2 regions of the Nocardioides sp. LHG3406-4 genome follow, and region 1 is predicted to be linked to the other one. Evidence: riboswitches for the same ligand, from Rfam matches in the RefSeq annotation. Region 1 holds a riboswitch; the other holds the start of a gene.
What was found. Region 1 has a riboswitch for cyclic di-AMP ahead of ACP7BP_RS08475 (NlpC/P60 family protein). Riboswitches for the same ligand answer to the same signal wherever they lie in the genome.
Positions count from the first base shown of each region.

Region 1 (14,504 bases):
GCCTCGCGGGTGAGCTTGACGAAGTGGACCTTCTCCGGGAAGCGGGAGCGGCGGTTGTACTTCGGCTTGTGCTCGGCGATCAGTCGCAGCTCGCGCACCTCGGCCTCGAGCGGGGTCGCGCACTCGATGCCGGTGACGACGGTCGCCAGGTTGACCATCTCGCCCATCCGAGAGCGCGTCTCTGAGGCGGTGAAGTAGGTGCGGACGCGGGAGCGCAGGTCACGCGAGGTGCCGACGTAGAGGACGCGGGCACGGTCGTCCTTGAACAGGTAGACGCCGGGGGAGTGCGGCAGCGCCTCGGCGAGGTGGCGCTTCCTGCGCTGGGCTGCGCTGACCCGGGAGCTGAACGTCTGCAGCTCCTCGAGCGTGTGGACGCCCAGCCCCCCGAGGCGCTCCATCAGGCCGTGCAGGACGTCGACGGTGGCGCGTGCGTCGGCCAGCGCCCGGTGGTTGGGCGTGGTCGCGGAGTTGAAGACCCGGGCCAGCGACGACAGCTTGCAGTTGGGCGCGTCGTCACGGGTGATGACGCGCCGGGCCAGCTTGGCGGTGTCGAGCACCTCGAACCGTGGCCACGGCCGACCCTGCTCGCGCGCGAAGTGCTGGAGGAAGCCGACGTCGAACGGCGCGTTGTGAGCCACCAGGACGGTGCCGGCCGCGAACTCCAGGAACGCCGGCAACGCAGACTCGATCGGCGGCGCGTCGCCGACCATGGCGTTGGTGATGCCGGTGAGCACTGCGATGAACGGCGGGATCTCCGAGCGCGGGTTGACGAGGGTCTGGAACTCGCCGAGCACCTCCCCGGAGCGCACCTTGACGGCGCCGATCTCGGTGATCATCGAGCCCGCTGCCGCCGAGCCGCCCGTCGTCTCGAGGTCCACCACTGTGAATGTGATGTCACGCAGCGGACGGCCGAGCTCGTCGAAACTGCGTTGCGCCTCCCACCGGGAGGCTGCACTCCGCACGGCAGTGCTCATGCCCGGGCTCATGTCCCGGACGCTAGACGTGGGCACCGACAAAGCCGGGACGGCTCGCGGACTACGCTGACGGCGATCGGCGTGCCGATGCTCCGTCCGGACCGAACCGAACCCGCTCGACAGGAGACTCTCGTGACCACAGCCCTTCCCGACGGGTCGCACCGCTGGCGCTGCGCCGGCTGTGGAAACCTGACCCGCTTCGACGTCAGTCGCAGTCGACGGACCACCGAGTTCTGGCACTTCGACCTCGCCGGCGACCACGTCGTCGAGAACGAGCAGGTCAACGACGAGGCCCTGGAGTCGGTGACCTGCCGCTGGTGCGGTCGCTCCGACGCCATCGAGCTCGTGGACCGCAATGAGGCCTCGCTCGCGGACGACCCCACGGGCGACGATCCGGCGGCTGGCCGGAGCTAGGACGAGGTGACCGCCTCGTGACCACCGGATGAGTGCCGCGCCGGAGCCCGCATCGGACGCGGCAGCTCCGCAGCTGGCGGACCTTCCCGACGTCGTACGCCTGCGGGTGCTGGCGCTGGCTGCTGCCGCGCTCCCGGCGGTGAGCGACATCCCTGCGCCGCTGCGGAGGGTGGTGCTCTTCGCGCCGCAGCGCCGCGCCCGGCTGGGCGGGTCGGCCATCGCGGCGGCCCTGGCCGACGACGGGTTCCGAGCCGCGGTCGGGGTGCAGGTCGCCGCGGCGGCCCAGCCCGGCGACGACCCGGCCTCGACAGCTGCCTGGTCCTGGCTGACGCGCCCCGACGACTGGCGAGAGATGTACGCCGATGCGCTCGGCCGACTGAGCCCGGCCGCGTCGACGGATGCCGGGACGGCCGAGCTGGACCGGCTGCGCCAGCGGGTCGATGCGCTGGAGTCCCAGCTGCGCGAGGGGAAGGCGAACCACCGGCAGCGGCTCGACGAGCTCAGGGGCGAGAACATGACCTTGCGGCGCAAGCTCGGCGACACGCGCGCCAGCCAGCGCGCGACCCAGGCCGCGCTCGACGAGGCCCGCGCCGCGCTGTCGTCGGCCGAGGGCGCCGCCAGTCAGGTCGCCGCCCGCGCGGAGACCGAGATTCGCCGGCTCCGCGCCCAGGTCGACGAGCTCACGGCCGGCGTGCGGACCGACAGACGAGACGCACGCACCCAGCGCGACGAGGCCACCCTGCGTGCCCGGCTCCTCCTCGACACGGTGCTCGACGCCGCCAACGGCCTGCGTCGCGAGCTGGCGCTGCCCACGGTGGAGGGGGCGCCCGGCGACCGCGTCGAGGCCGAGATCGACGCCGCCGGCGCGCCCGTCACGGCCCGACCGAGCCCTCCGGCGGGTCCCGCGCTGCTCGAGCAGCTGCTGACCCTGCCGCGCGCCCGGCTGATCGTCGACGGCTACAACGTCAGCAAAACCGCCTGGGAGCAGTCCTCGCTGGAGGCCCAGCGAGTCCGGCTCCTGGGAGGCCTGGCTGCCGTGGTCGCGCGCACCGGCGCCGAGACCACCGTGGTGTTCGACGCCGCCGCATCGACCAGCCGCCCCGTCGTCGCGACACCGCGTGGGGTGAAGGTGCTGTTCAGCCCGGAGGGCGTCATCGCCGACGACGTGATCCGCGACCTGGTGGCCGCCGAGCCGCCAGGTCGCCCGCTGGTGGTCGTGACGAGTGACCAGGAGCTGGCGGCCGACGTACGCCGTGCGGGTGCGCGCTGCGTCGACTCCGCGGCGCTGGTCGTCCTGCTCGGTCCTACCGGCTGAGCGGGTAGAACATCTCGTCGGCCGCGTAGCGCTGGCCGATCGAGAAGTCGTACTGCACGAGGGCCATGTCGTGCAGCAGCTCCCTGGCACGAGGGGTGAGTGTGGTGGCGGTGTACTCCCTACCCGTGGGGTCGAAGTACTTGCCCTGCTCCATCGCAGGGACCTCGGCGCGCACCGCCTCGAGCAGGGCGTAGTATGGCGGGATCCGCGCGCCCGCCATCTCGAAGAGCATGGGCAGGAACATCGTCGGGCTGGTTAACGGCTCCGCTGCCGGCACCGTGCCCTGGTTGGACCAGATGAAGTACGGCGTGCGGTACATCCCGATCCCCGGGTTCTTCTCGACGATCTCGTCGCCGTAGATGCCCGGCTGGTGGTCTCCGTAGAACACTACGTACGTCGGCTCGTCGGTCTCTTCGAGAGCAGCCAGCATCCGGTCGAGCGACTCATCGGTGTACGTCAGGCCGCGGGCGTACTGGCCGGCCGAGTCCGCCTGCTCATCGGACACGCCGTCCACGGGGAGCGGATGAGCGTAGGACCCGGCCACCGGCACGTGGTTCTGCATCGTCACGAGGTTGATGAAGGCAGGCTGGTCGATGGTGCGGATCTGGTGGAGCACCTCGTCGAAGGCGCTCTCGTCGGAGATGAAGTCCCCGTTCTCGATCTTGGCGTCGGACTGCATCGTCGTGTCGTGGATGAACTCGTCGAAGCCCAAGTTCTCGTAGACCTTCTTCCGCTGGTACATCCCGGTGAAGTACGGGTGGATCGCGATGGCACGGTGGCCCGTGCCCTTGAAGAGGCCCACCGCCGAGGGAAAGCCGTCCTGATCGGCGACGAACTGCTGGTACGGCGTGTTCGTCTGCGGTGAGAGGAGGGCGAGCGACTGCCCGGTCAACGCCTCGAACTCCATGTTCGCCGTACCCCCGCCGTACAACTGGGCGAGCATCGTGCCCGAAGACGTGCCCGACATCGTCGCTCGGGTGCGCGGGATCGGGTCCTCATCGAGCTCGAGGCCCTTCAGCTGGGTCGGGTCACTGAACGCCTCGCTGAGGATGACGACCACATTGGCGTCGTCCAGGCGGGCGGCGTCGCGGCCGCGGTTGGTCTCGGCGGCCGCGGCTCTCCACCGAGCAGTGAGGGCACGCATCGTCGCCTCGCTGTAGCCCTCGGGAGCCTTCATCGCCACGGACGGCATGTTGTAGAGGAACCCTCCGACGAAGCCGTTGGCCCGGTAGTTGAGGCGTTGGTACCAGAACTTCCAGGCGACGTCCTTGCTCTCGTAGACGCCGCGCCACGCGTTCCCGGGCTCGTTGAACCGGGTGGCCTGGACGAGGGCGACCACGCACGCGAGCGCAACAACGGCGCGTACGACGAGCAGCGCCGTCCAGCGTCGGGGGGCGGTGCTCCTGCGCACGCGTGGGAAGGCGGGCTCGAGCCGGTGTCCGATCCAGATGAACGCGACCAGGACGGCTAGGACCAGCAGGACCGCGAGCAACCAGGTGGTGGGTGAGGCCATGGCAAGCACGAAGCGCGGCGTCGACAGGAAGTCGAGGTCGCTGGGGTAGAGCGGCTCCGAACGGACCCGCAGCTTGGCGACATTGGCGCCGGCGACGACGAGCGTGAGAGACAGCATGACTCCGAGGGAGAGCCAGAGCCGGCCAGTGATCGCCATGAGGAGATAGATCACGATGGTGAGTGCCGCGATCTCGAGGTAGAAGCCGCTGCCGCGGGTGAACGGGCTGTACCAGTGGTCGTTCCAGCCCGCGGCGCCCCACGTCGTGCTCCACTCGAGGAGCAGCGCGCACACGCCGGCGAAGAGCACCGCGTAGATCACCGAGATCAGCAGCACCCGAAGCTGTCGCAAGCGCGATATCTGGTCGTTCATGGCGCCTCGATGCTAAGTGGCCCAGACCGGTCGTGTGAGCGGTTTGGGGCAAGACGCACGGGTGGCGACACGCCGACCTCGGGTCGGTGCGGGGCGGAATGTCGGTGCCCCCTGGTTCAGTCCAGGACATGACGACACGGATCGACTGTGACACCTGCCTGGTGCGGGGGCTTGCCTGCCACGACTGCGTGGTCACGGTGCTCCTGGGCCCGCCTCCCGAGCTCACCTTCGACGACGACGAGCGCGCAGCACTGGACGTCCTGGCGGCGGGCGGGCTGGTGCCACCACTGCGCCTGGTCCGGCCGGTGGCCGGCCCCGAGGCGGAGTCCGCGTGACTGGTGTGACGCATGTGAGTGGTGTGACGAGAAGTCCGCGATTCGGTCGATTGGGCCGCGACATCCTGTTGAAAGTTTGGCCAACCCCTCCGGTCGCGGTTAGTCTCGGTCGCTCAGGCTCCCGTGACAGTGGATCATCAGGATCCGCGCGGGGGCCGCGCCGAGTCCTTTGGGCCGTGGGCGACCACGACCCGGAACCGGGGAACCAAATCCCTCTGGGGTGAATCGCCGTCAAGGCGGCCGCGCACGCGGCCGAGGAGACGGTGTAGGGCAAGTCGTGCCCGAACCCGTCAGCTCACCCGGTAGGCGTACGACACCACAAGGGAGACCGCCCGCTCGTGATCCACGACCGGCTGCGAATCAGCACCGCCCTCGTCGGGCTGACCGCGATAGCCGTCACCGGCTTCGTCGCGGCCACCCCCGCGCAGGCCGAGCCCGAGATCAAGGACGTGCAAGCGCGCGTCGACCGCCTCTACCACCAGGCCGAGCAGGCGCAGGAGCGCTTCCACGACGCCAAGCTGCAGCTCGACGACCTCACCCAGGATCTCGGCACCCTTGAGTCCGACGAACGTCGCCAGGACGCCCGCCTCGACGTCGTCCGCGACCAGGTGCGCGACTCGATCCTGCGTCAGTACCAGGGCGAGAGCATCTCCACGGTGGGCCAGGTCGTCGTCTCCGACGACCCCAGCGCCTTCCTGGGACAGCTCTCGACGATGTCGGCCTTCAACGACCTCCAGTCGGACCTCTTCTCCTCCTACTCCACCGAGCTCGATGCCCTCGACCTTCGTCACGAGGCCACCACCGAGCGGTCGACGGAGATCAAGGAGGTCACCGCTCAGCTGGCCGACGAGAAGGCGGAGGTCGACGAGAAGCTGGCCGAGGCCAAGGAGCTGCTCTCCGACCTCAAGGACGACGAGCGCCAGCGCCTGATGTCCCTCTCTCGTGGCGACACCACGCGCCTGCCCTCGGACGTGCCTGCCTCGGGCCGCGCCTCGGCGGCCGTCGCCTACGCCATGGCCCAGGTCGGCGACTCCTACGTCTACGGCGCCGCCGGCCCGAGCGCCTTCGACTGCTCCGGCCTCACGATGATGGCCTGGGCGCAGGCCGGCGTCGGCCTCCCGCACTCCTCCAGCGCCCAGTACGGCTCCGGTCCGCACGTCGCGGCCAGCGACCTGCAGCCCGGCGACCTGGTGTTCTACTACAGCCCGATCAGCCATGTCGGCATGTACATCGGCAACGGCCTGATCGTGCACGCCGCCAACCCGGGCACGGGCGTGGCGGTCGCAGGCCTCTACTCCATGCCGTACGTCGGAGCCGTGCGCCCCGGTTGATGGGGCCCCGCAGATGACCTCGAGGACCGGTCACCCACGCTGGTGGGTGGCCGGTCTTTCGTTGGTCGTGGTGTCGGCCCTGGTCGTCGGGGGCACGCTGCTGCTCCGCGACGACACCTACCGCGTGCCGATCCAGCGCGGTGGTGCCGCAGCGGGGGAGCGACCGAGTGCGCGGCCCGCGCTCGCCAGCTCGGCCCTGCACGCGCTCGAGCACGCCGTGCAGTCAGGTGACGCCACGGCCGTGGCGTCGCTCGCGCCCGACGTCGCGGCGCGGGCGTTGCTGGCAGCCGTGGTGGCGAACAGCCGCGACCTCCACGTCGAGGACTTCTCGATGCGCTACGTCGACGAGATCGGCGCGACGGAGCCCGACGGGTCGTGGCGGGCCGCCGTCGACCTCACCTGGGCCTTCGCCGGCTTCGACCGCAGCCCAGCAGCTGCGGAGGTCGTGGTCGGCTTCGTGCCCATCGGCGACGGCGTGGGCATCGCCTCTCTCGGAGACGCCTCGAGCACGTCCAGCGAGCGCCGCTCGCCGGTCTGGCTGGGCCAGCGCGTACACGTCGTACGGGCCGAAGGCATCCTGGTGCTCGCCGCGGAGTCACGCCGGGTCGCCCGCACGTACGCCGACCGGCTGCGCGCGGCCTACCCCGTGGTCCGGGCGGTCCTGCCCAGGTGGCGGCCGTCCGTGGTGGTCGAGGTGCCGCCGTCGGCGGCCGCTCTTGACGCGGCCCTCGGATCGCCCCGAGGAAGCTACGAGGCGGTCGCTGCTGTGACCACCACGGTCGACGGCTCCCAGGACGACCAGGCGCCGGTGCACGTGCTCGTGAACCCCGATGTCTCGGGGCGGCTGCGCAGCCAGGGCGCGCAGATCGTGATGACCCACGAGGTGGTCCACGTCGCGACCGGCGCAGCACTCAGCCCGATGCCGTTGTGGCTGCTCGAGGGTTTCGCCGACTACGTCGCGCTCCGCGAGGTCCGGCTGCCGCTCTCTGTCACGGCTGCCCGGATCGCGCGTCAGGTGCGCCGCGAGGGGCCACCCGACCGGCTGCCGGGCGCTGAGGAGTTCGACCCGTCGGCCGAGGGTCTCGAGGCGGTCTACGAGTCGGCCTGGCTCGCCTGCGTGGTGCTGGCCGACCAAGTGGGGGAGGACGGGCTGAAGGAGGTCTATCGCGACGCCGACTCCGGCACCGCGCCGAGGGCCGCATTGCGCAGGGCCGGCATCGGCCAACGGCACCTGGTCCGGCTGTGGCGGGAGCGCCTGCAAGACTTGGCGTCGTGAAGCAGACGCCCCGGTCGGGAGAGCGACGGATCGCCGGCTGGGTCACCCTCGTGGGCTGCGTGAGCTTCGTCGTGCTCGCGATCCTGCTGGTGCCGTGGCAACCGGTCCCCGGAGGCCGGGTGGCGCCGGTGGACCCGGGATCGGTGTTCGGCTCGGCGGAGCTGTCCCGCGCCGAGGACTACGCCCGCTGGGCGCGCGTGTGGAGCTGGGGCTCCCTCGCGGTGTCGCTGGCGGTTGCCGCGCTGCTGGGCTTCACTCCGATCGGCCGGCGCCTGATGCAGAAGCTGCCCGGACCCTGGTGGATCAGGGTCGTGCTCGGTGTGGCGGTGTGCGACCTGGCGGGACGGCTGGTCACGCTGCCGTTCGCCGTGATGCTGCGCCGGCAGCAGCTCGACTACGACCTGACGAGGCAGTCGTGGGGCGGGTACGCCCTCGACACGGTGAAGGGCGAGGCCCTGGACATCGTGGTGTTCAGTCTCGCGCTGGTCGTGCTCGTGGGGCTGGCCCGGCGCTGGCGCCGTGCGTGGCCCGCGATCGCGGCGGCGTTGCTGGCCGGCTTGGTCGTGCTGGGATCCTTCGTCTACCCGCTGCTCGTGGAGCCGCTGTTCAACACCTTCACGCCGTTGGCCGACGGTGGGCTGCGTACCGGCATCTTCGAGGTCGCCGCCGAGGAGGGGGTGCCGATCGACGACGTGCTGGTCGCCGATGCCTCACGCCGTACGACCACCCTCAACGCCTATGTCAGCGGCTTCGGGAGTACGCGCCGGGTGGTCCTCTACGACAACCTCGTCGAGGACCTGCCCCGGGACGAGGCGCTCTCGGTGGTGGCGCACGAGCTGGCGCACGCCCGCCACCGCGACGTCGTGGTGGGCACCACCTTGGGAGCCGCCGGCGCGGTGGCCGGGGTCGGCCTGCTGGCCCTGGTGGTCGGCTGGCCGCGACGCCGCCGTCCAGCGAGCGCGGGGGACCGGATGGCGGACCCGGCCGTGGTGCCACTGGTGCTGGCCCTGATGGCGTTCGGGACGGTGCTGTCGATGCCGGTGCAGAACGGCATCAGCAGGCAGATCGAGACCCGTGCGGACGTCGACGCGCTGCGGGTCACCGGCGAGCGGGCGCCGTTCGTGGAGCTTCAGCGCCAGCTGGCGCTGCGCTCGGTCGCGGACCCGACGCCGCCAGGGTGGTCGCAGTGGTGGTTCGGGTCGCATCCCGGCGTCCTGACCCGGATCGCGATCGCAGAGCGGGTGTTGCCCGACTGACCCGATCTCCGCCTGGCTACTCGCAGGAGGTGCTGATGGTGGTGCCGGTGGCGCTGGTGATGTGCTTGCAGCTGTCCAGGGACACTTCCCCGGCAACGCCACCGAAGGCATAGACGGCCACGGCGATGACCGCGGCGATGCCCGAGACGAGCAGTCCGTACTCGACAGCGCTGGCACCGCGCTCGACCGACCGGCAGGGCATGGTCATTGGCTCGCCTCGTGGGTGATCAGGGCCGGGGAAGGCAGATGGCCGTGGGCTGGTGCCCACGGCCATCGGTGCCTCAAGAAGGGTTGATCGGATCAGCTGGACGAAGACGCGCAGGTCCCGGAGATCGTGGTCTCGGAATTGCTCGTGATCGCGGTGCAGGTGTCGCTGAAGGCTTCCTTGACGATCGGGCCGAGGGCCATCACGGCGACGACGATGATGGCCGCGATGCCGGCGATGAGCAGGCCGTACTCGACGGCGGAGGCGCCGCGCTCGTCCATCTTGGCCTTCTGGCCCTGGATGAGGATGGTGAGGTACTGGATCATGGTGAGTCCTTCCGCTAAGGATGCTGGGTCGGTAGGCACTCGCCTGGCCCGATGGGTCAATCGTCGCCGTTGTCGCCGATCCGTGCGGTCCACACATCAGTCGAGGATTGGTAGCCCGAACGGGCTACCCCGGCAGTGACCCGGGTGCGCCCTCAGCGGCCGTTCGGCGAGATGCTCGACAGCAGACCGCTGCGCATCGCCGTCACCAGCGCCTGGGCGCGGTTGGTGGCGCCCAGCTTCTGGTAGATCCGGGCGATGTGGGACTTCGCCGTGGACTCGCTCATGTAGAGCTGCCCGGCGATCTGGCCGGCGCCGAGACCGTCGGCGAGCAGCAGCAGCACCTCGTGCTCGCGGTCGGACAGCCGGGTCGACTCCCCGGTGGTCCGGCGGATCATCGCGGCCGAGAGGCCGGCGCACAGGAACGTCCGCGGAGAGACGGCGGCGTGCTTGGCGGCCTTGACGACCTCGGTGGACGGCGAGTCCTTGCCGACGAACGCCGAGGCGCCCGCCTCCATGGCGGCGAAGATCTGCTCGTCGCCGGAGTGCATCGTGAGGACGACGAGCCCAGTGTCGGGCTGGTCACGGCGGACGGCGCGGACGACGTCGAGACCCGTGCCGTCGGGGAGCTGGAGGTCGGTGACGATGACCTGTGGCCGGTGCGCGTTCCAGCCCTCCATGGCCTGGGCGACGGACCCGGCCTGGCCCACGACGCTCATGGTCCGGTCGAGCGAGAACGCGGTGGCGAGACCGTGCCGGATCAGCTCGTGGTCGTCGACGAGGAGGACGGTCGTCGGGCTGGCGCTGTCGGCGTTCATGCGTCGATGCGGTCCTTCGGGGTGGTGGGGTCGGCCGGTCTGACGCCTGCAGTATCGCCTACCCGCACCGAGACACGGGTGCCGCCGCCCGCTCGGGGGCCGACCTCGAGGGTGCCGCCGATCAGCGCGGCGCGCTCGCGCATGATCGAGAGACCGTGGGAGTCGCTGCGCCCGGGCTGCAGTCCACGACCGTTGTCGGTGACGACGATCTCCGCGGACGGCGCGTGGACGCGGCAGTGCACGTCGATGAGCGAGGCATGGGAGTGCCGCACGGCGTTGTTCATCGCCTCCTGGGCGATACGGAGCAGCTCCGCCTCCACCTCGTGCCGCAGGCGGCTGGTGCGCTCGTCGGCGGTCACCGCGATCGGCATGCCGCTCACGTCGCTGAGATGACGCGCGAGGGCGGCGATCGCGGCGCCGAGGCTCTCGCTGGATCCGGCCTGGGTGCGCAGCGTCATCACGGAGTGGCGCACCTCGCCGACCACGGACGTGATCATCGACCGCAGCTGGCGCAGGGCCGCCTCGTGGTCCGGGGTGGGCGCCGAGCTGATCAACGCGTCGACGATGTAGCCCATCGACGCGATGTCCTGCGCCACCCCGTCGTGCATCTCCCGTGCGAGCCGGCGCCGCTCGTCGGACGTGGCGGCATCTCGGAACTCGGCGAACAGCTGGGCGGTGTCGAGGCGCAGGGCGATCGGCTCGAGGCCGGTTGCGATGGAGCGGAGCTGCTTGGTCAGCCCCAGCAGCTCGGGATCGAGACCGGCGGCCAACCGCCCGCTGACGACAGCGATGGTCTCACCCGACGTGGTCAGCGGGAACGCGAAGTCGTGGCCGACCACCTGCACCGTGGACTCGGACCAGGCGGTGTCCGCCAGCTCGTCGGTGTACGGCGGCTCGAGCTCCTCGGAGGAAGCCTGGTTCGCGAGGGCGATGAGGCGGTCCTCGCGGCGTACGTAGAGGACCGCGCGCTGCACGGGCAGCTCGGCGCTCACCTCCTCGAGGATCGAGCCCGCCATGCTCGTCGGGTCCAGGCCGCCGCTGAGCTTTCCGGAGAGGTCCAGCAGCTCACGGATGAGCAGCCTGGCCTCGCGGTAGGGCGCGGAGCTGTCCGGCTCGTCGTCGGCCAGCGAGCCCAGGAAGCTGGCGACGAGCCCGAGACCGAAGCCGGTGACCAGCCAGGTGAACACGTCGGCCATCTGGTCGGCCGTGGGAGCCGCCTGGCCGAGTCCGATGACGACGACCAGGCCGATGGCCTCGGCGGAGACGGACGCGGCGACTCCGCGCGCGCCGCGCCACAGACCATGGGCGAACGGCGGCACCGCGAGGGCCGCCAGCAGGGCGGGAGCCTGCGCGAAGGCGATGCCGCAGACGAGCCCGACGAGCAGGGCCTCGGCCAGGCACACCAGGACCAGCGGCAGGCGGGTGCGGATGGCCAGCGACACCGAGAACCAGATGCCGATGAGGGCGATCAGGCCCAGCACGCCGTAGATCTCGCGAGCCCACAGCACCGGCGCCCCGAGTGCGAGCAGGACGAAGGCGCGCGCCCCGTCGACCAGCCCCGAGTGCGGCCGCACGGCCCGGCCCATCAGCCGAAGTTTTCCATGATGTTGATGGCGGCGGGGCCGAGCACCGCGATGAACAGGCAGGGGAGGATGCAGAAGATCAGCGGGATGGTCATCTTGACCGGGACCTGCATGGCCTTCTCCTCGGCACGTTGACGCCGTTTGATGCGCATTTCGGACGACTGTACGCGCAGGACCTGCGCAATCGGGATACCGAACGCGTCGGCCTGCACCAGGGCGCTGATGAAGCTGCGCAGCTGGGCGAGGTTGGAGCGCTCGGCCATGGCCCGCAGCGCGTCGGCTCGCGAGGATCCGATCTGCATCTCCCGCAGCACTCGCGAGAGCTCCTCGGCGAGCGGGCCGGTGGTGTTGTAGGCGACCTGCTGGACGGCGGCGTCGAAGGCCAGCCCGGACTCGACGCTGATGGTCATCAGGTCGATGGCATCGGGGAGCTCCTTGGCGATCTGCGCCTGCCGGTCGTAGGCACGCTGGTAGAGGTACAGGTTCGGACCGAAGTAGCCGACGACCGCGCCCACCAGGGTGAAGCCCACGCGCGGGCCCAGGCTGAGGCCGAGCAGGGTGGTGACGAGCCCGGCCACGACCAGTCCGGCGACGGCGCCGATGACCTTGAGCGAGACGACCCGGTCGACGCTCCAGCCGACCGGACTGCCCGCCAGGTCCAGCTTGTGGGTGATCCGCTGCGCGGAGTCGGCCCCCGTGAGGCGGCGGCCGAGGCCGAGGGCCCGCTCATGGAGCGGAGCCATGATGCGCTCGGAGAAGGGCTTCTCGAGCTCCGCGGTGAGCTCCTTGGGAGCCCCACCCATGGAGTGCAGCGCGGCGATCGCCCGCTCGACTCCGGGCTGGTGCTGCGTGCTCCCCGAGGTGGCCAGGGACAACAGGTAGATGGCGAGGACGATGAGCAGCGCGCCCAGGATCAGCAGCAGGGTCATGTCACACCTCCACCTTCACGAGCCGGCTCATCCAGAACGCCCCCACGGCCAACGCGACAGCGGCGCCGCCCATCATCAGCCAGCCGAGTGGCGAGGTGAACATGACACCGAAGTAGTCGGGCTGGGTGAGCAGCAGGTAGACCATGAACAGGGGAGGGAGGAGCCCCAGCACCCAGGCGGAGAGCCGGCCCTCGGCGGAGAGGCTGAGGACCTGTCGCCGCAGGTACTCGCGCTCGCGGATGGTGCCCGCGACGGTGTCGAGCAGCTCGGCGAGGTTGCCGCCGACCTGGCGCTGGATGCGGATGGCCATGACGACCCAGGAGAAGTCCTTGGAGTCGAAGCGCTCGGCGACCCCTTCGAGGGCGTCGTCGATGTTGACGCCCAGCCGGGTCTCCACCAGGACCCGGCGGAACTCGGTGGCCACCGGCTCGCCACCCTCCCGGACGATCGTGTCGATCGACTGCGCGAGGGAGAGCCCGGCGGCGAGGGAGCCGGAGATGAGCTGGAGCGTGTCGGGCAGGGCGGCGTTGAAGGCCTTGTAGCGGCGCTTCTTCATCATGCCCAGCCACACCCACGGCACGAGGACTCCGAGGAGCAGGAACACCAGTCCGAGGACGATGTTGCCGCGCCCGACGAGCAGACCGAGGAGCCCGGCGCCGACCACGATGCCGGCGTGCAGCAGGAGCCACTCCGACGGGAGGAACCCGCTGCCCGCCGCGTCGAGCCTGCGCGCGATCCGCTGCTCGAGCGACTTGTTGCGGCTGAGGACGCCGGCGGCGGCGCCCTTCGCCTGGGCCAGGGGCTGTTCGGCCTGCTTGCGCTCGGCGGGTGTCGGGCCGCGACCCCCGGCGGCGGCGTACTGGACGACCCGCTCTGCCGCGGTCAGCTCGGCCGGGCGCCCCAGGGACAGCACGAGCATGGAGATGAAGCCGAGGAGACCGATGCCGACGAGGCCGACGCCGGTGTAGACGCCCCACAGTGGGATCTGGATCGCCGAGTCGGTGCCCGGGGGCGACGGCAGGGGCGTGGTCGCCGGCTTCGCGGTGCGCTCGCGCACCGGCGCGAAGATCTCGGCCGTCAATGTCGTGGCGCCGGCCTGCAGGGAGACCGCGACCGTGGCGTCGGTCGCGGTGACCGAGGCGGGCACGTTCGCCGTCACGAGCACCTGCCGGGCCAGCACGTCGGCCTCCGCGGAGAACGTGTCGGCCAGGGCTCCGGAGTCGGCGCTGATCACCTGGCCGTCGCCGGCGGCGGCCATCAGCGAGAGGGGCTCGACGGCGTCGCCGGCCTGCTCGAGGGACACGACGTCGGTGAGGACCTCCGCGTCGCTGATGGCGCTCTGGACGGCCGAGATCTCGGTGCGGCTCGTGTCGGCTCCGTCGGAGAGGACGAGCAGGCTGCGCTGCCCCTCGGTCCCGGCCATCTCGACGCCTGCGAGAACGCCGTCGTACAGGCGGGTCTTGGGCCGCAGCGACAGCTTGTCGATGACGCCGCGGGCGGCGTCGCGGTCGAGCGTGGGCGACAGGGGCGTCGAGACGTCGCTGTCGAAGGTCACGATGCCGACGTAGACGTCGGCGGGGAGGGTGTCGAGATAGACCAGCGCCGCGGCCTTGGCCGCAGCGAACCGTGCTCCCCGCATCGAGTTGCTCGTGTCGATGGCGAGCACGGAGGTACGACGGACGGTGGTGCTGCCCGCGGCACGCTTGGCCGTGGCGTCGGCGGCCGCGCCGTCGATCGTCACCTCGGCGGACGACAGGTCGATGTCGGAGTCCGGCGGGACGCTGACGAGCAGGCTGACGGCGCCGGCCTCGTGCTGCACGTGGGTGATGGCGGCTTCGTCGGCGGCGTACGCGGCCTGACCCG
Region 1 is NZ_JAFCWV010000002.1:497,384-511,887, forward strand. It holds gene ACP7BP_RS08450 (DEDD exonuclease domain-containing protein) at 1-974, opposite strand, end outside; gene ACP7BP_RS08455 (hypothetical protein) at 1,107-1,388, shown strand; gene ACP7BP_RS08460 (NYN domain-containing protein) at 1,417-2,703, shown strand; gene ACP7BP_RS08465 (LTA synthase family protein) at 2,693-4,585, opposite strand; gene ACP7BP_RS08470 (hypothetical protein) at 4,714-4,920, shown strand; cyclic di-AMP (ydaO/yuaA leader) riboswitch at 5,079-5,230, shown strand; gene ACP7BP_RS08475 (NlpC/P60 family protein) at 5,259-6,251, shown strand; gene ACP7BP_RS08480 (hypothetical protein) at 6,298-7,527, shown strand; gene ACP7BP_RS08485 (M48 family metallopeptidase) at 7,524-8,783, shown strand; gene ACP7BP_RS08490 (Flp family type IVb pilin) at 8,800-8,991, opposite strand; gene ACP7BP_RS08495 (Flp family type IVb pilin) at 9,084-9,314, opposite strand; gene ACP7BP_RS08500 (response regulator) at 9,467-10,129, opposite strand; gene ACP7BP_RS08505 (sensor histidine kinase) at 10,126-11,715, opposite strand; gene ACP7BP_RS08510 (type II secretion system F family protein) at 11,715-12,641, opposite strand; gene ACP7BP_RS08515 (type II secretion system F family protein) at 12,643-14,504, opposite strand, start outside.

Region 2 (14,504 bases), 460 kb from region 1:
GCACGTCCTCGACGAGGCCGGTGTGCTGGTCCACTCATCGTGTGAGGAAGGCATCTGCGGCACCTGCGAGACGCGGGTCGTCTCGGGCACTCCCGATCACCGAGACTCGGTCCTGAACGACCTCGAGCGGGAGCGGGGGGAGGTCATGATGATCTGCTGCTCGCGGTCGCTGACAGATCGTCTGGTGCTCGACCTGTAGGGCTTCGAGTGACGGCCGCCGGTCTAGGCAGTGCTTCTCAGTGCCCGGAGTGCGACACGTGGGTGCGCGCCGTGGGGCGGGCTTCGAGCCGCTCCGCCTCGATGGGCAGTCCGCACACCTCGCAGTCCCCGTAGGTGCCGGAGTCGAGGCGCTCCAGGGCGGCCTCGATCTCGGCCAGGCGGTCCCGGGTCTGCCGCGCCAGCGCGCCGACCTGTGACCGCTCGAACGCGATCGTGGCTCCCTCGGGGTCGTGCTCGTCGTCGGCGTTGGTGTCTCTCGAGGCCGCGACCACCTCGTCGAACTGCGCGGTGAGGGCGGCCAGTCGATGCCGGGTCTCCTCGCGGAGCGTCTCGAGCGTACGGCGGATGTCGGGCACGGTCCGTTTCTACACCGGTGCCCGCCACCGGTGTGTGAGCATGACGCCCATGCTGCGTGGGCTGCTGGTCGTCGCGATGTGTGCAGTGCTGCTCCAGGTCGCCGCGCCGACCCAGGCCGCGACCGGCACGGTCACCTCCATGACGGGCACCTCGGCCCGCGCGGGCGAGACGACCTCACTCGGCATCGCTGTCACGGACGCGGCGGGGACACCGCTGCCAGGCGTCCTCGTCACGGTGGAACGTCTGGCCGGCGGTGCCTGGGCACCGGTCGGTGAGGTGGTCACCGACGCGCAGGGGCACGCCGCCATCGATGCCGCGCTGGCACGCTCGGCCGGCGACAACGTCTTCCGGGCGGCGTACGCCGGGGACGCGACGTACACGCCGTCGAGCTCGGGCGCCGTGCCGATCGCACTCGTGCGGCGGGCCAGCATCCTCACCCTCACCGCACCGCCCGTGGTGGTGGACGAGCAGAGCGTCCAGCTGGTCGTCGGGTGGCGGACGGACTCGGGCGAGGGTGTCGCCGGGCCGGTGCAGGTCCAGCTGCTGCAGGGGGGCAGGTGGCTGGACGTCGCGACCCCGACGACGGATGCGGCCGGCCAGGCGACGGTGACCTACGCCCCCCGCGACGACGTCACCCTTCGTGCAGTCGCACCGACCCTGGACTGGGTCGTGGCCTCGATCTCGAGCTCGCGACGGATCGACAACCGGCCGCCGGCCCAGCCCGTCTCGCTGCCGCGGAAGGCCCCTCACCCACGGATCGTCCTGCCGCCGCAGCCGCGTGCCGTGGGCTCCGGTGCCGACGCCGTGGTCACGCGGATCCCCAACAACATCTGGAGAGAGATGAGCGGTGTGACGTGGCACGCTGGGTGCCCCGTCGGCCGCGCCAGGCTGCGGCTGATCCGTGTCAACTACTGGGGGTACGACGGCTACCGGCACCGCGGCGAGCTGGTCATCCATGCCGCGGCGAGTGAGCAGTTCGTCGGCGCGCTCACGGAGATCTACGACCGGCGGCTCCCGATCCGCTCGATGTACCGCGTCGACCGGTTCGGGTGGTCGCCGCGCCTTCGTGGCGGCGACGACTATGCCTCGATGGCTGCCGGGAACAGCTCGGCCTTCAACTGCCGCTACGTCGTGAACCGGCCGGGCGTGCGCTCGCCGCACTCCTACGGACGGTCCTTCGACATCAACACCTGGGAGAACCCCTTCCGATCGGCCACCGGCCTGGTGCCGAACGACTGGTGGCAGTCGCGCAGCGACCCTCGGGTGGCCTGGCGCTCGGGCAGCCACCCGATGGTGCGGCTGATGCGCCGCCACGGCTTCAGTTGGACCTACGGCACCGGAGACTCACAGCACTTCGACGCCCGCGGGCCGAGCGGGCGCATCGTGCACGACCAGCGGTGCGTCGGTGTCTGTCACTAGTCAGGCGGTCCAGCCCGGGTCGCGGCCCGACAGGCCGAGCACGCGGTGCCACAGCGGCGCATCCTCGGGCACCTCGACCACGCGTCCGAACATCCCTTCACGACCGGAGCCGTCGGGGTCGTCCGCCTCGGGCTCGACGATCGGGAGCACCGCCTCACACTCCGCGTCGGAGGGCTCGTAGGGCTGCCCGGTAGCCCGGGCCAGGTCCCACCCGTGCAGGAGCACCTCGTCGAGGGCGACGAGCCCGCCGATCTCGCCAGGCAGCTCGACGCCGCCCGCCCTCGTCATCCCCTCCCACGCCCCGGCGTCGCGCCACGCGGCGGCGAGCTCCGCGAGCAACCGGTCGGCCCGGTCGCGCCAGTCGTCGGGGAGAGGCTCGGACACCGGGCCGGGCGGGGTCGACGTGGTCGGTCCGTCCAGCTTCGCGGCTGCGTCACGGAAGGCGACGGAGAGGCCCAGCACGTGGTGCAGCAGCTGAGCCACCGTGCTGCCCGTGGGGGTGACGGCTTCGAGCTGCTGGTCGGTGACGGCGGCTGCGACGGCGCGGGTGCGGTCGGTCGTCGGGGTCAGGTCGATCATGGCCTCACGATGACACAGCGCTCAGTCGCCAGGAGCCGATCGGGGTGTAGCCGCTGTCGTACACCTCCTGCTCTGCGGGCGCCGTCACGTCGATCTGCCTCATCGCGCCGCCCCAGTAGCGCAGCACCCGGCCGAGCTCGGCCGCGGCCGCCTCCGGGTCGGCGGCGTCGACGGTGACGTCGAGGACGAACCTCATCGGGCGGTGGGCGCTGGCACCGGTCATGTCCCGCACGCTAGCGGCAGCCGGGCGTCGTACGCTCGCGCTGTGATCCTGCCCTTGATGAGCGCCCTCCTCGACGCACCCAGCGGAGTCATCGGCCACGGGATCCGCTGATGGACTGCGTCTTCTGCGCCATCGTGGCCGGCGAGACGCAGGCCGAGCGGGTCGTCGAGGACGACGACTTCGTGGCGTTCCTCGACGCGCGCCCGGTCTTCCGCGGCCACGTGCTGCTGGTGCCGCGCGAGCACGTCGTGACCCTGCCCGACCTGCCGGCGAAGCTGCGTGATCCGTTCCTGGCGTGGGGGCAGCGGCTGTGCACCGCGATGGTGGACGGGCTCGGGGCACAGGGCTCGTTCGTGGCGATCAACAACACCGTCTCCCAGTCGGTGCCGCACCTGCACCTGCACGTCGTTCCGCGCACCAAGGGCGACGGCCTGCGGGGCTTCTTCTGGCCGCGCACGAAGTACGCCGAGGGGGAGGCCGCGACCTACGCCGAGAGGCTGCGGTCGGTGCTCTGATCCTCGGCCTCCGGACGCAGGCGAGGGCGCCCGCCCGAGGCGTTGCCGGTGCCGAGAGCCGCGATCCACACCGCGGCCGCGCCCAGTGCGGCCCCGGCGATCGCGTCGACGAAGAAGTGCCAGCCGAGGTAGACGGTGGACACCACCGTCAGGGCCAAGTAGACGTAGCTCGAGACGCGGACCCAGCGCGGCAGCCCGATCAGGTGCGCCATCAGGCACATCGTGACCATGATGGCGACGTGCAGCGAGGCGAAGGCGGCGATGGTCTGTACGGCGTCGGTCGAGAACGGGTCGGCGAGCACGTCGGCGCGGTCTGACCCCATCCACTCCTGCAGCGCCGTGACGTGGGTGTGCGGGAGGTCCGTGAAGTCCCCAGGTGCGGAGTAGATGGGGCCGAGGGTCGGCATCGCGAAGTACGTCGCCACGCCGAGCGCCCAGTCGACCGCTACCGCCGTGACGAACCACGAGCCGGCCGCCCGGTGACGGGTCCAGAGGAGTGCCACGGCCAGCGTCACCGGCACCAGCGGGATCCACGCGACGTACACGAAGGACAGAGCGTGCGCGGCCCAGCCGGTGCCGAGCACGTCGTGCAGCACGTCGGCCGGGTCGTGCCCCAGCCAGAGCGTGCGGTCGAGCGACGCGAGCTCGTTGTCCCACAGCCGGTCGTTGACGAACGGCACGTAGCTCTTGAGATTGCGGAAGGCGGCGTAGCAGGCGTACCACGTGATCACCCCAGCCAGGGCGAACACCAGCTGGTCACGGCTCCACCGCTCGCGCGCCACCTCCATGATCGGCCGACGGCGCGCCAGAGCGCGCGGCACGACGTCGAGTGCGAGCGCCGCGAGCACGATCAACGGCAGCCGGACGTACGTCGGCACCACCACGCCGTCGGGGTCGCGGATGGGGAGGTCCCACACACGCGAGACGAACACCATGGCCAGCACCATGGCTGCAGCCAGCACCCCTGCAAGGCGAAAATCCGGACGACCCACCGGAACACCCTACGGGGTCACCCGTCTAGGGTGAGACACGGTTCTACTGGCGCGTCGTTGCGCCGCTGTCGCACGATCGCGAAGGAGTCAGCATGGGTCGCTTCGACGGGCGCGTCGCAGTCGTCACCGGGGGCGCACGAGGCATCGGGTTCGGCTGTGCGCAGCGGTTCGCCGACGAGGGCGCCAAGGTCGCGGTCATCGACCTCGACGAGTCCGCAGCGGCCGCCGCGGCAGCGCGGCTGGGGGAGGGACATCTCGGCATCGGCTGCGACGTCAGTGTCGCCGTGAGCGTCGACGCCGCGATCGAGCGGGTCCTCGGCGACCTCGGCGGCATCCACATCCTCGTCAACAACGCCGGCATCACCCGCGACAACCTCCTCTTCAAGATGACCGAGGAGGACTGGGACCTGGTCATGGGCGTGCACCTCAAGGGCGCCTTCCTCATGACCAAGGCGGCCCAGAAGCACTTCGTCGCCCAGAAGTACGGCAAGATCGTCAACCTCTCCAGCGTCTCCGCGCTGGGCAACCGCGGCCAGGCCAACTACGCCGCCGCCAAGATGGGCGTGCAGGGCTTCACCCGCACCCTCGGCATCGAGCTCGGCCCCTACGGCATCAACGCCAACGCGATCGCCCCCGGCTTCATCGCCACCGAGATGACCGACGCGACGGCCGCCCGGCTGGGTGTCCCGGTCGACGAGTTCCGCGCCCGGAACGCCGAGCGCAACCCGGTCCGCCGGGTGGGCTTCCCCGAGGACATCGCGGCCACGGCTGCGTTCCTGTGCAGCGACGAGGCGTCGTACATCACCGGTCAGACGCTGTACGTCGACGGCGGGGCCAAGCTCGTCAGCTGACGACGGCGCGGTCCGATGCGGTCGGGTCGTCGAGCGACTCGTAGGGTCGTGCCCGTGACGACCTATCCCACCTATGACCAGCTCTTCGACCTGCCTGCCTACGTCGAGCAGCCCGTGCCGATGCCGTTCGAGGACATGAACGGCCACCTGAACGTCCGGCACTACATCGGCATCGCGAGCGAGGGTCTCGACGAGTCGCTGGTCCCGCTCGGCATCCCGCAGAACTGGCCGATCAGCGCAGGGCACGCGTGCTTCTCGGCGGAGCACCACTGCACCTACCTGACCGAGCTGCGCACGGGCGACTTGATGTCGGCCCGGGTCCGGCTGCTCGGGCGTTCCGAGCGTGCCGCCCACGCGTTGGTCTACCTCCTCGACGAGACCCACCACCGGCTCAGCTACGTGATGGAGGAGATCTTCCTGCACATCGACATGAGCACCCGGCGCACCGCGCCGTGGCCCGAAGACGTGGCTGCCAACCTCGACAAGCGGATCGCCGAGGACGCCGAGCTGCCGTTCGCCGCGGCAACCTCCGGCTGCCTGGCCCTGCGTTGATCGAAGACTGATCGAGGGCTGGCCGACCACTCTCGGGCCTCGCGCCCCCGACGAGATCCTCGTCACGATCACGCCCGAAACGCGCTCCTCGCTTGGACTTTGACCCTTCGACGTGCCTAGCGTGCACGGCTGCACCATCGTCCGCGGGAACGCCGAGTCCTGCCCCTCCGCGCGACGACCCCCGAGACCATGACGGGGCAGGAGTGGGGGACCCACAGGTTCCACGCCGGTTCGCAGCGCGATCGCGGACGGCTCGGGGTGAAGTCACCAGGCGGCACGCAGCGTGACGGAGCACTTTCCAGCTCCAACCCGACAGCTCACCTCACAGGCGTGGGAAAGGAAACAACCATGCCTGCGACCTCTCGCATGCTGCGCTTCGGCGCGCTCATGATGCTGTGCCTGGGCCTCGTGCTCGGTACCCCGACCGCTGTCAGTGCCCAGTCCGGACATGGCGGGTCCACGGAGAAGCTCTCCCAGAAGGTCAAGCTCAAGCGGGCCACGAAGGTGCGGGTCCACCGCGCTGAGCACATCGCGCTCGCCCAGCGCGGCGACGCGTACAGCTACGGCTCGGCCGGCCCGGGGGCTTTCGACTGCTCCGGCCTGATCTACTACTCCTTCCGTAAGGCCGGCTTCTCCGCGATGCCGCGTACGTCGTCGGCGCAGGCCGGTCACGTCCGTCGCATCCCCAAGTCGCAGCTCCACCGCGGCGACCTGATGTTCTTCACCGGCGGTGGCGGCGTCTACCACGTGGGCATCTTCGTGGGCCGCCTCAAGAGCGGCGCCGTGCAGATGCTGCACTCCTCGACGCCGGGCCGCCCGGTGCAGATCGACGTACCGTGGACGAGCAGCTGGTTCGCAGGCACGATGCGGCGCGCCTGAGCGGGTTGACGCCCTGACACCGGGCGCGCCTTCCCGCACACAGGGCGGGCGCGCCCGCACACTTGTCGGTAGTCGGCACCACAGCTAGGAGTCCCCGTGCATCGCCCCCTGCGCACCAAGACCGCGTCCCGCCTCGGCGTCGTGGTCGCCACGCTCTTCGCCATGTCCATGCTCCTCGCCGGGTGTGGCGACAAGGGGGGCACCGCCGACCCGGGGGACACGAGCAGCTCGGGCGCACCCGCCGGCAGCAACGCCGAGGAGCCGCCCCCGCCGGAGACCTGGCCGCTCACCGGCACCCCGGTCGCCGGGGACGGCACCGCCGACCTCAAGCACCCGGTCATGGTCACGAAGATGGACAACACCGCCGGCAGCGCCCCCCAGCTCGGGTTGAGCAAGGCCGACCTCGTGGTCGAGGAGCTCGTCGAGGGGGGAGCCACCCGGCTCGCGGCGTTCTACTACTCCCAGCTGCCCGAGGTCGTCGGTCCCGTGCGCTCAATGCGGGCCAGTGACATCGGCATCGTCTCGCCGGTGGACGCCGACATCATCACCTCCGGCGCGGCCGGGGTCACGATCGGTCGCATCCAGCAGGCGGGCATCCGGTTCTTCCAGGAGGGCGCCAAGGGATTCTTCCGCGAGGGCAGCCGCTACGCGCCGTACAACCTGATGGCGCGGCCCCGGGAGGTCGTCTCGGTGATCAAGCAGAAGCCCGCCCGCCCCGACGACTACCTGAGGTTCGGCGACGCCGCGGACCTGCCCAAGGGTCAGAAGGCGAGCCGGCTCTCGGCGTTCTTCGGCGGCATGCACACCACCAACTGGGCCTACGCCAACGGTGGCTACGTCAACCAGAACTCCTACGCCGCCCAGGGGGACGAGTTCCCCGCCGACACCGTCCTCGTGCTGCGCGTGCAGGTGGGCGACGCCGGATACCGCGACCCGGCGGGCAACTTCGTGCCGGAGACGAAGTTCGAGGGCTCCGGCGACGCGCTGCTCTTCCACGGCGGCCGCGTCGTCAAGGGCACGTGGAAGAAGGACGGGGTCCGCGGCTCGCTGCGCCTGGACACGAAGAAGGGCGGCGACCTCGCCGTGCCGGCCGGACGCACCTGGCTCGAGCTGGTGCCCGCCGACGGCGGCCGGGTCACGTACGGCAAGTAGCCCTCGGCGGCTCGGGGGCGCCTGCCCGTCGATCCCCCGTCTCGGCGGCCCCACTGCGCCTGGTGCTCGTCCTCGGGCATGATGGCGACATGACCGACGTCGCGGCCGGCTCCCTGCTGGTGGCCACCCCTGCGCTCGTCGACCCGAACTTCGTCGACACCGTCGTGCTGCTGCTCGACGTCGGCGCGGACGGCGCACTGGGCGTCGTGCTCAACCGCCCGTCCCCGGTGCTGGTGGCCGAGGTCCTGGCCGAGTGGCGCGACGCCGTCGCCGAGCCCGAGGTGCTCTTCCGCGGCGGGCCGGTCAACCCCGACGGCGCGCTGGCGGTGGGCCGGCTCGCCGACGTGACCGACGTCCCGGTGGGATTCCGCAGGGTCTTCGCCGATATGGGCGTGGTGGACCTGGACACCCCGCTCGAGCTGCTCGAAGGATCGCTGGCGGGCCTGCGGATCTTCGCGGGGTACGCCGGGTGGGGCACCGGCCAGGTGCAGCGCGAGGTCGACCAGGGGGACTGGTACGTCGTGCCCGCCGAGGTCGCCGACATCTTCCGCCTGGACTCGACGGACCTGTGGCGCGATGTGCTGCGCCGACAGCCGGGTGAGCTCGCGTGGCACTCGACGCGCCCTCTCGATCCTGAGCTCAACTGACCTAGACTTGCGTCCATCATGACGACCACTGGCTTCTCTCCCGGCACCGAGACGATCGAGGACACGCGGACCGTCCCCACCGACGACGGCGACCACGAGCGGTTCTCCCACTACGTGCCCAAGGACAAGCTCACCGAGGCGATGGTGATGGGCACGCCGGTGATCGCGCTGTGCGGCAAGGTGTGGGTGCCGAGCCGGGCTCCGGAGAAGTTCCCCGTGTGCCCGGAGTGCAAGGAGATCTGGGAGTCGATGAAGCCCGGCGGCAAGGGCGGCAAGGGAGACAAGGGCTCCGACGCGTGACGGGACGGCACGACGCCGTCCCGCCCGAAGGTCCAGCGGCCCAGCCTTCTGTCCTACCGCTGTCCCCGGCCTGGCCGGATCGGGCTGCCTGGGGGACGGCCCCTTCGCTCCGGGCGTGGCAGAACGCCGCGATGACGCAGTACGTCGAGCAGTCCTCGCGCGACTTCCTGGCCGTCGCGACGCCGGGCGCCGGGAAGACGACCTTCGCGCTCACCGTCGCGGCCGAGCTCCTCGGCCGGCGCATCGTCGACCGGATCACGGTCGTCGCCCCGACCGAGCACCTCAAGGTGCAGTGGGCGGAGGCGGGTGCTCGTGCCGGCATCCCGATCGACCCGACGTACGCCGCGGGCAAGGGCAAGACGTCGGGCGACTACGTCGGCATCGCGGTGACCTACGCCGGCGTCGCCGTCAACCCGCTCGCGATGCGCATCCGCACCGAGAACTTCAAGACCTTGGTGATCCTCGACGAGGTGCACCACGCCGGCGACGCGCTCTCGTGGGGTGAGGGCGTGCGCGAGGCCTTCCAGCCGGCCACCCGTCGCCTCGCGCTGACCGGCACCCCGTTCCGCTCCGACGTGAACCCCATCCCCTTCGTCACCTACGCGCCCGGACCCGACGGGATCCCGCGCTCGGCCGCCGACTTCACCTACGGCTACGCGCACGCGCTGGCCGACAAGGTGGTGCGACCGGTGCTCTTCATGGCCTACTCCGGGGAGATGAGCTGGCGCACCCGCGCGGGCGACGAGGTCGCGGCCAGGCTGGGGGAGCCCCTCACCAAGGACATGACGGCGCACGCGCTGCGCACCGCCCTCGACCCGGGCGGCTCGTGGATGCCGGCGGTGCTCGCCGCCGCCGACCGCAGGCTGTCGGAGGTGCGCCGGCACGTGCCCGATGCCGGTGGCCTCGTCATCGCCACCGACCAGGACTCGGCCCGCGCGTATGCCGCGCTGCTGAAGAAGATCGCGGGCGAGGCGCCGACGGTCGTGCTCTCCGACGAGAAGGCGGCGTCGAAGAAGATCGGCGCGTTCACCGAGTCGACGGCGCGCTGGATGGTCGCCGTACGCATGGTCTCCGAGGGCGTCGACGTCCCACGGCTGGCGGTCGGGGTCTGGGCCACGACCACCGGCACCCCGCTCTTCTTCGCCCAGGCCGTGGGCCGCTTCGTGCGCGCCCGGGGTCGGGGCGAGACCGCGTCGGTCTTCCTGCCGTCGGTGCCCCACCTGCTCGCCTACGCCTCGGAGATGGAGGTCGAGCGCGACCACGTGCTGGGCCGCCGGATCACCGACGAGGACGACATCTTCGCCGCCGAGCGTGACCTGCTGGCGCAGGCCGAGGCGGGGGAGGGCGCCTCCGACGAGCTCGACGGCCTCCCCTTCGAGGCGCTGGGCTCGACCGCGTCGTTCGACCGGGTGCTCTACGACGGCGGCGAGTTCGGCCACGCCGGCGAGGTGCACGTCGGGTCGGAGGAGGAGATGGACTTCCTCGGCATCCCCGGCCTCCTCGAGCCCGACCAGGTGCGCGAGCTGCTGCACTCCCGGCAGAGCGAGCGCGCCGCGCGACAGCGGGCCGCCCCGCAGCCGGACACGGTCGCGGAGGTGTCGACCTACGAGCAGCTCGCCGTGCTCCGGCGGGAGCTGAACGGGCTGGTCGCCGCGTGGTTCCATCGCACCGGGCAGCCGCACGGGGTCACGCACGCCGCCCTGCGCAAGCAGTGCGGCGGCCCGGCCGCCGCGGTGGCGACGGCAGACCAGCTGCACGCGCGCATCGGAGCACTGCGTGACTGGGCGATCCGCAAGACCTCCTGACGGGGCCGGCCCCACGGGCTTGCCTCGCCGCGGGGTCACGGAGCCCGTGCCGGGGCTACCCTTCTCTATGGCTGCCGAGACCTCCCAGACGCTGCATCGGGGGCTGAGGGTGCTCAAGGTGCTGGCGGAGGCGCACGATGGGCTGACCGTCACCGAGCTCGCCGCCGCGCTGGCCGTCAACCGCACGGTGGTCTACCGGCTCGTCGCGACCTTGGAGCAGCACGGTCTCGTACGCCGCGACTCGCGAGCCCGGCTCCACGTCGGCCTCGGCGTCCTTCACCTGGCCTCGGCGGTGCAGCCGGTGCTGCGCGACCAGGCGGCCCCGGTGCTGCGACAGCTGGCCGAGACGCTCGGCTGCACCGCGCACCTGACGGTCGCCGACGGCGACGAGGCGCTGGCGCTGGCCGTCGTCGAGCCGTCGTGGACCGACTTCCACGTCTCCTACCGGGTCGGCGCCCGGCACTCGATCACCCAGGGCGCGGCCGGGAAGGCGATCCTGCTGGGTCGTGAGGGGAACGGTGCGGCGTACGTCGTGACCACCGGCGAGCTGCAGTCGGGAGCGCACGGCCTGGCCGCGCCGGTGCGCGGGGTCGAGGGGCTCGAGGCCTCGGTGGGGATCGTGACGCTCGGCGGCGCCATCGACGACACCGTCGTGGCGCCTAGGGTGCTCAGCGCCGCCCACGAGATCGCCGAGCGGCTGCGCTGAGACGCCTCAGCCGCTCGCCGACCGGGCCAGCGGCAGCACGCGGTGCGGGATCTGGCTCGCCAGCGCGATGACGGTCGTGGACCGGTCGATCGCGGGGTCGGTCAGCACCAGGTCGATCACCCGCTGGAGATCGGCGTTCGAGCGGGCGACCACGCGCACCCACATGTCGCCGTCGCCGGTGATCGTGAAGGCCTCCAGGACCTCGGGGATCTCGGCGAGGTGGGCCGCCACCGCGTGATGCCCCCCGCGCCAGGCGCCCGGATCGGCGACCGCCTGCCGGATCTGCAGGGTCAGGAACGCCATCACGGGGAAGCCCAGCGCGTCCGGCGAGAGGTCGGGACCCCACCCGGTGATGACGCCCGTGGACTCGAGCTTGTCGAGGCGGGCCTGTACCGTGCCGCGCGCCACGCCGAGCCGGCGGGAGGCCTCGAGGACGCCGATCCGCGGCTCGACGGCGAAGAGATCGATCAACCTGGCATCGAGATCGTCCACGGAGGCCTCCGGTAGTAGGCAAAGTGCGCAGTGTTTCGACGCACTGTTGCACATTGTGCGCTCCAGGGTCATCGTTCGAGTCATGACCACCGAGATCGCCTCGACCGGCGGAGCCCTGACCATGGACGAGATGAAGGCCGACCTGACGCTGGAGCAGCTCCGCCAGCTCGTCGGCCTCGTGGACTACGACGCCCAGCAGGACGCCTTCCCCGTCACCGGGTGGGACGCCATCTGCTTCGTGGTCGGCAACGCCACCCAGGCGGCCCACTACTACGCCAGCGCCTGGGGGATGGAGCTGGTCGCCTACTCCGGCCCCGAGAACGGCAACCGCGACCACAAGTCCTTCGTGATGAAGTCGGGCTCGATCAAGTTCGTGCTCAACGGCGCGGTCAGCCCCGACAGCCCGCTCGTCGCCCACCACGCCCGCCACGGCGACGGCGTCGTCGACATCGCCCTCGAGGTGCCCGACGTCGACCAGTGCATCGCCCAGGCCCGCTCGGCCGGCGCCACCGTCGTGCGCGAGCCGGAGACGATCTCCGACGCGCACGGCTCGGTGCGCATCGCCGCCATCGCGACGTACGGCGAGACCCGGCACACGCTGGTGCAGCGCCACAACGCCGCCGGCGACGGCGCGACGTATGCCGGCCCGTACCTCCCCGGGTACGTCGCCACGGCCCCGCGCTGGACCAAGCGCGAGGGCGAGCCCAAGCGCCTCTTCCAGGCCCTCGACCACATCGTCGGCAACGTCGAGCTGGGCAAGATGGAGGAGTGGGTGACCTTCTACAACAAGGTGATGGGCTTCGTGAACATGGCGGAGTTCATCGGCGACGACATCGCCACCGACTACTCCGCATTGATGAGCAAGGTGGTCGCCAACGGCAACCACCGGGTGAAGTTCCCCCTCAACGAGCCGGCTATCGCCAAGAGGAAGTCGCAGATCGACGAGTATCTCGAGTTCTACGACGGCCCCGGCGCCCAGCACCTCGCCCTGGCCACCGGCGACATCCTGGCCACCGTGGACGCGCTGCGCGCCAACGGCGTCGAGTTCCTCGACACCCCCGACTCCTACTACGAGGACCCCGCCCTGCGTGAGCGCATCGGCGAGGTCAGGGTGCCGATCGAGGAGCTGCAGAGGCGCAAGATCCTGGTCGACCGCGACGAGGACGGCTACCTGCTGCAGATCTTCACCAAGCCGCTGGGCGATCGGCCCACCGTCTTCTTCGAGCTCATCGAGCGGCACGGCTCGCTCGGCTTCGGCAAGGGCAACTTCAAGGCGCTCTTCGAGGCGATCGAGCGCGAGCAGGACGTTCGCGGCAACCTGTAGTCGCGGGGCACCCGGCCGTGTGGCCGGTCAGTCCAGGTCGCCGACCAGGACTGCCTCGGCCGCGGCCCGCGTGCCCGCCGCCGGGTGCGTCGTACGTCCCTCGACGAGGCGACGGCGGGCGGTGAGGACCAGGACCCCCACGGTGAGCGCGGCCGCGCCGAACCAGAACGGCGCGTGGCTGCTGACGTGCTCGCCGAGCTTGAGGGCGACGAACGGTCCGACGGCTCCGCCGCAGAAGCGGAGGAAGGAGTACGCCGCGGACGCGACCGGCCGCTCGACGGGAGCCGCGCCCATCACGGCCTCGGTGACCAGGGTGTTGTTGATGCCGATGAAGGCGCCGGACAGCACGATGCCGACGATCACGACGGTGGCGTGGTCGGTGAAGACGGCCATCATCACCTGGTCGAGCGCGAAGAGGGCGAGCATCGCGATCACGGCCGGCACGGTGCCGATCGCACGCTGCACCAGGGGGGCGACGACGACCGAGGTGAAGGCCAGCAGCAGCCCCCACCCGAAGAAGATCCAGCCGATCTGCAGGATGCCCGCGTCCGGGAGGGCGAACGGCCCGGCGGCGAGGATCGTGAAGAAGCCGATGTTGTAGAAGATCGCGGTGATGCCGATGAGCAGCAGCGCCGGGTGGCGCAGCGCGCGGAACGGGTCGGCCAGCGAGGTGCGGCGTCCGGCCGGTGGGGTGGCCGGCAGGAAGACCGCGGTGGCGACGAGCGCGATGAGCATGAGCACCGACACCCCGAAGAACGGCGCGCGCCAGGACTGCTCGCCGAGCAGACCGCCGACGAGCGGGCCGGTGGCGATGCCGATGCCGAGCGCCGCCTCGAACAGGATGATGGCCTGGGCGGTCGAGCCGGCCGACGCGGAGACGATGGTGGCCAGGGCGGTCGCCACGAACAGCGCGTTGCCCAGGCCCCAGCCGGCTCGGAAACCCACGATCTGGCTGACGGTGTCGGACGAGCCGGCCAGCGCGGCGAAGACGATGATGAGCGCCAGGCCCGCGAGAAGCGTGCGCTTGGGGCCGATCCGGCTCGAGACGACACCGGTGACGAGCATCGCGACACCCATGATCGCCATGTAGCTGGTGAACATCAGCGAGACCTGGCTCGGCGTCGCGTCGAGCTGGGTGGCGATGTTCTTCAAGATCGGGTCGACGAGCCCGATGCCCATGAACGCGATGACGCACGCGAAGGCCACCGCCCACACGGCGCGTGGCTGCCGCAGCATGGAGGGTGAGGTGTCAGAGGTGGGCGTGGTGCTCACAGTTGTCCCTTCGTGGGTTGGCTCGCCAGGACGTCGCGGAGCACGGCCACGGCCGTCTCCACGTCCTCGCGGGTGTGGGTCGTCTGGTCGCGCAGCCGCTCGGCGACGGCGGCGCCGTAGATCCGGCGTACGCGGGCGAGCTCGTGACGCCCGGCGACGGTGAGGTCGATCAGGCTGCTGCGGGCGTCGCTCGGATGCGGGGTCCGGGTCACCCAGCCGC
Region 2 is NZ_JAFCWV010000002.1:38,624-53,127, forward strand. It holds gene ACP7BP_RS05985 (PDR/VanB family oxidoreductase) at 1-199, shown strand, start outside; gene ACP7BP_RS05990 (TraR/DksA family transcriptional regulator) at 237-575, opposite strand; gene ACP7BP_RS05995 (M15 family metallopeptidase) at 625-1,995, shown strand; gene ACP7BP_RS06000 (TIGR03086 family metal-binding protein) at 1,996-2,574, opposite strand; gene ACP7BP_RS06005 (hypothetical protein) at 2,579-2,797, opposite strand; gene ACP7BP_RS06010 (HIT family protein) at 2,905-3,312, shown strand; gene ACP7BP_RS06015 (phosphatase PAP2 family protein) at 3,282-4,274, opposite strand; gene ACP7BP_RS06020 (SDR family NAD(P)-dependent oxidoreductase) at 4,397-5,155, shown strand; gene ACP7BP_RS06025 (thioesterase family protein) at 5,210-5,707, shown strand; cyclic di-AMP (ydaO/yuaA leader) riboswitch at 5,877-6,053, shown strand; gene ACP7BP_RS06030 (C40 family peptidase) at 6,056-6,586, shown strand; gene ACP7BP_RS06035 (DUF3048 domain-containing protein) at 6,683-7,738, shown strand; gene ACP7BP_RS06040 (YqgE/AlgH family protein) at 7,828-8,385, shown strand; gene ACP7BP_RS06045 (DUF3039 domain-containing protein) at 8,404-8,685, shown strand; gene ACP7BP_RS06050 (DEAD/DEAH box helicase) at 8,817-10,490, shown strand; gene ACP7BP_RS06055 (IclR family transcriptional regulator) at 10,558-11,196, shown strand; gene ACP7BP_RS06060 (Lrp/AsnC family transcriptional regulator) at 11,203-11,688, opposite strand; gene hppD (4-hydroxyphenylpyruvate dioxygenase) at 11,771-13,012, shown strand; gene ACP7BP_RS06070 (MFS transporter) at 13,040-14,284, opposite strand; gene ACP7BP_RS06075 (MarR family winged helix-turn-helix transcriptional regulator) at 14,281-14,504, opposite strand, start outside.
Region 2: linked by a shared signal. The riboswitch ahead of ACP7BP_RS06030 (C40 family peptidase) and the one ahead of ACP7BP_RS08475 (NlpC/P60 family protein) in region 1 are both predicted to bind cyclic di-AMP.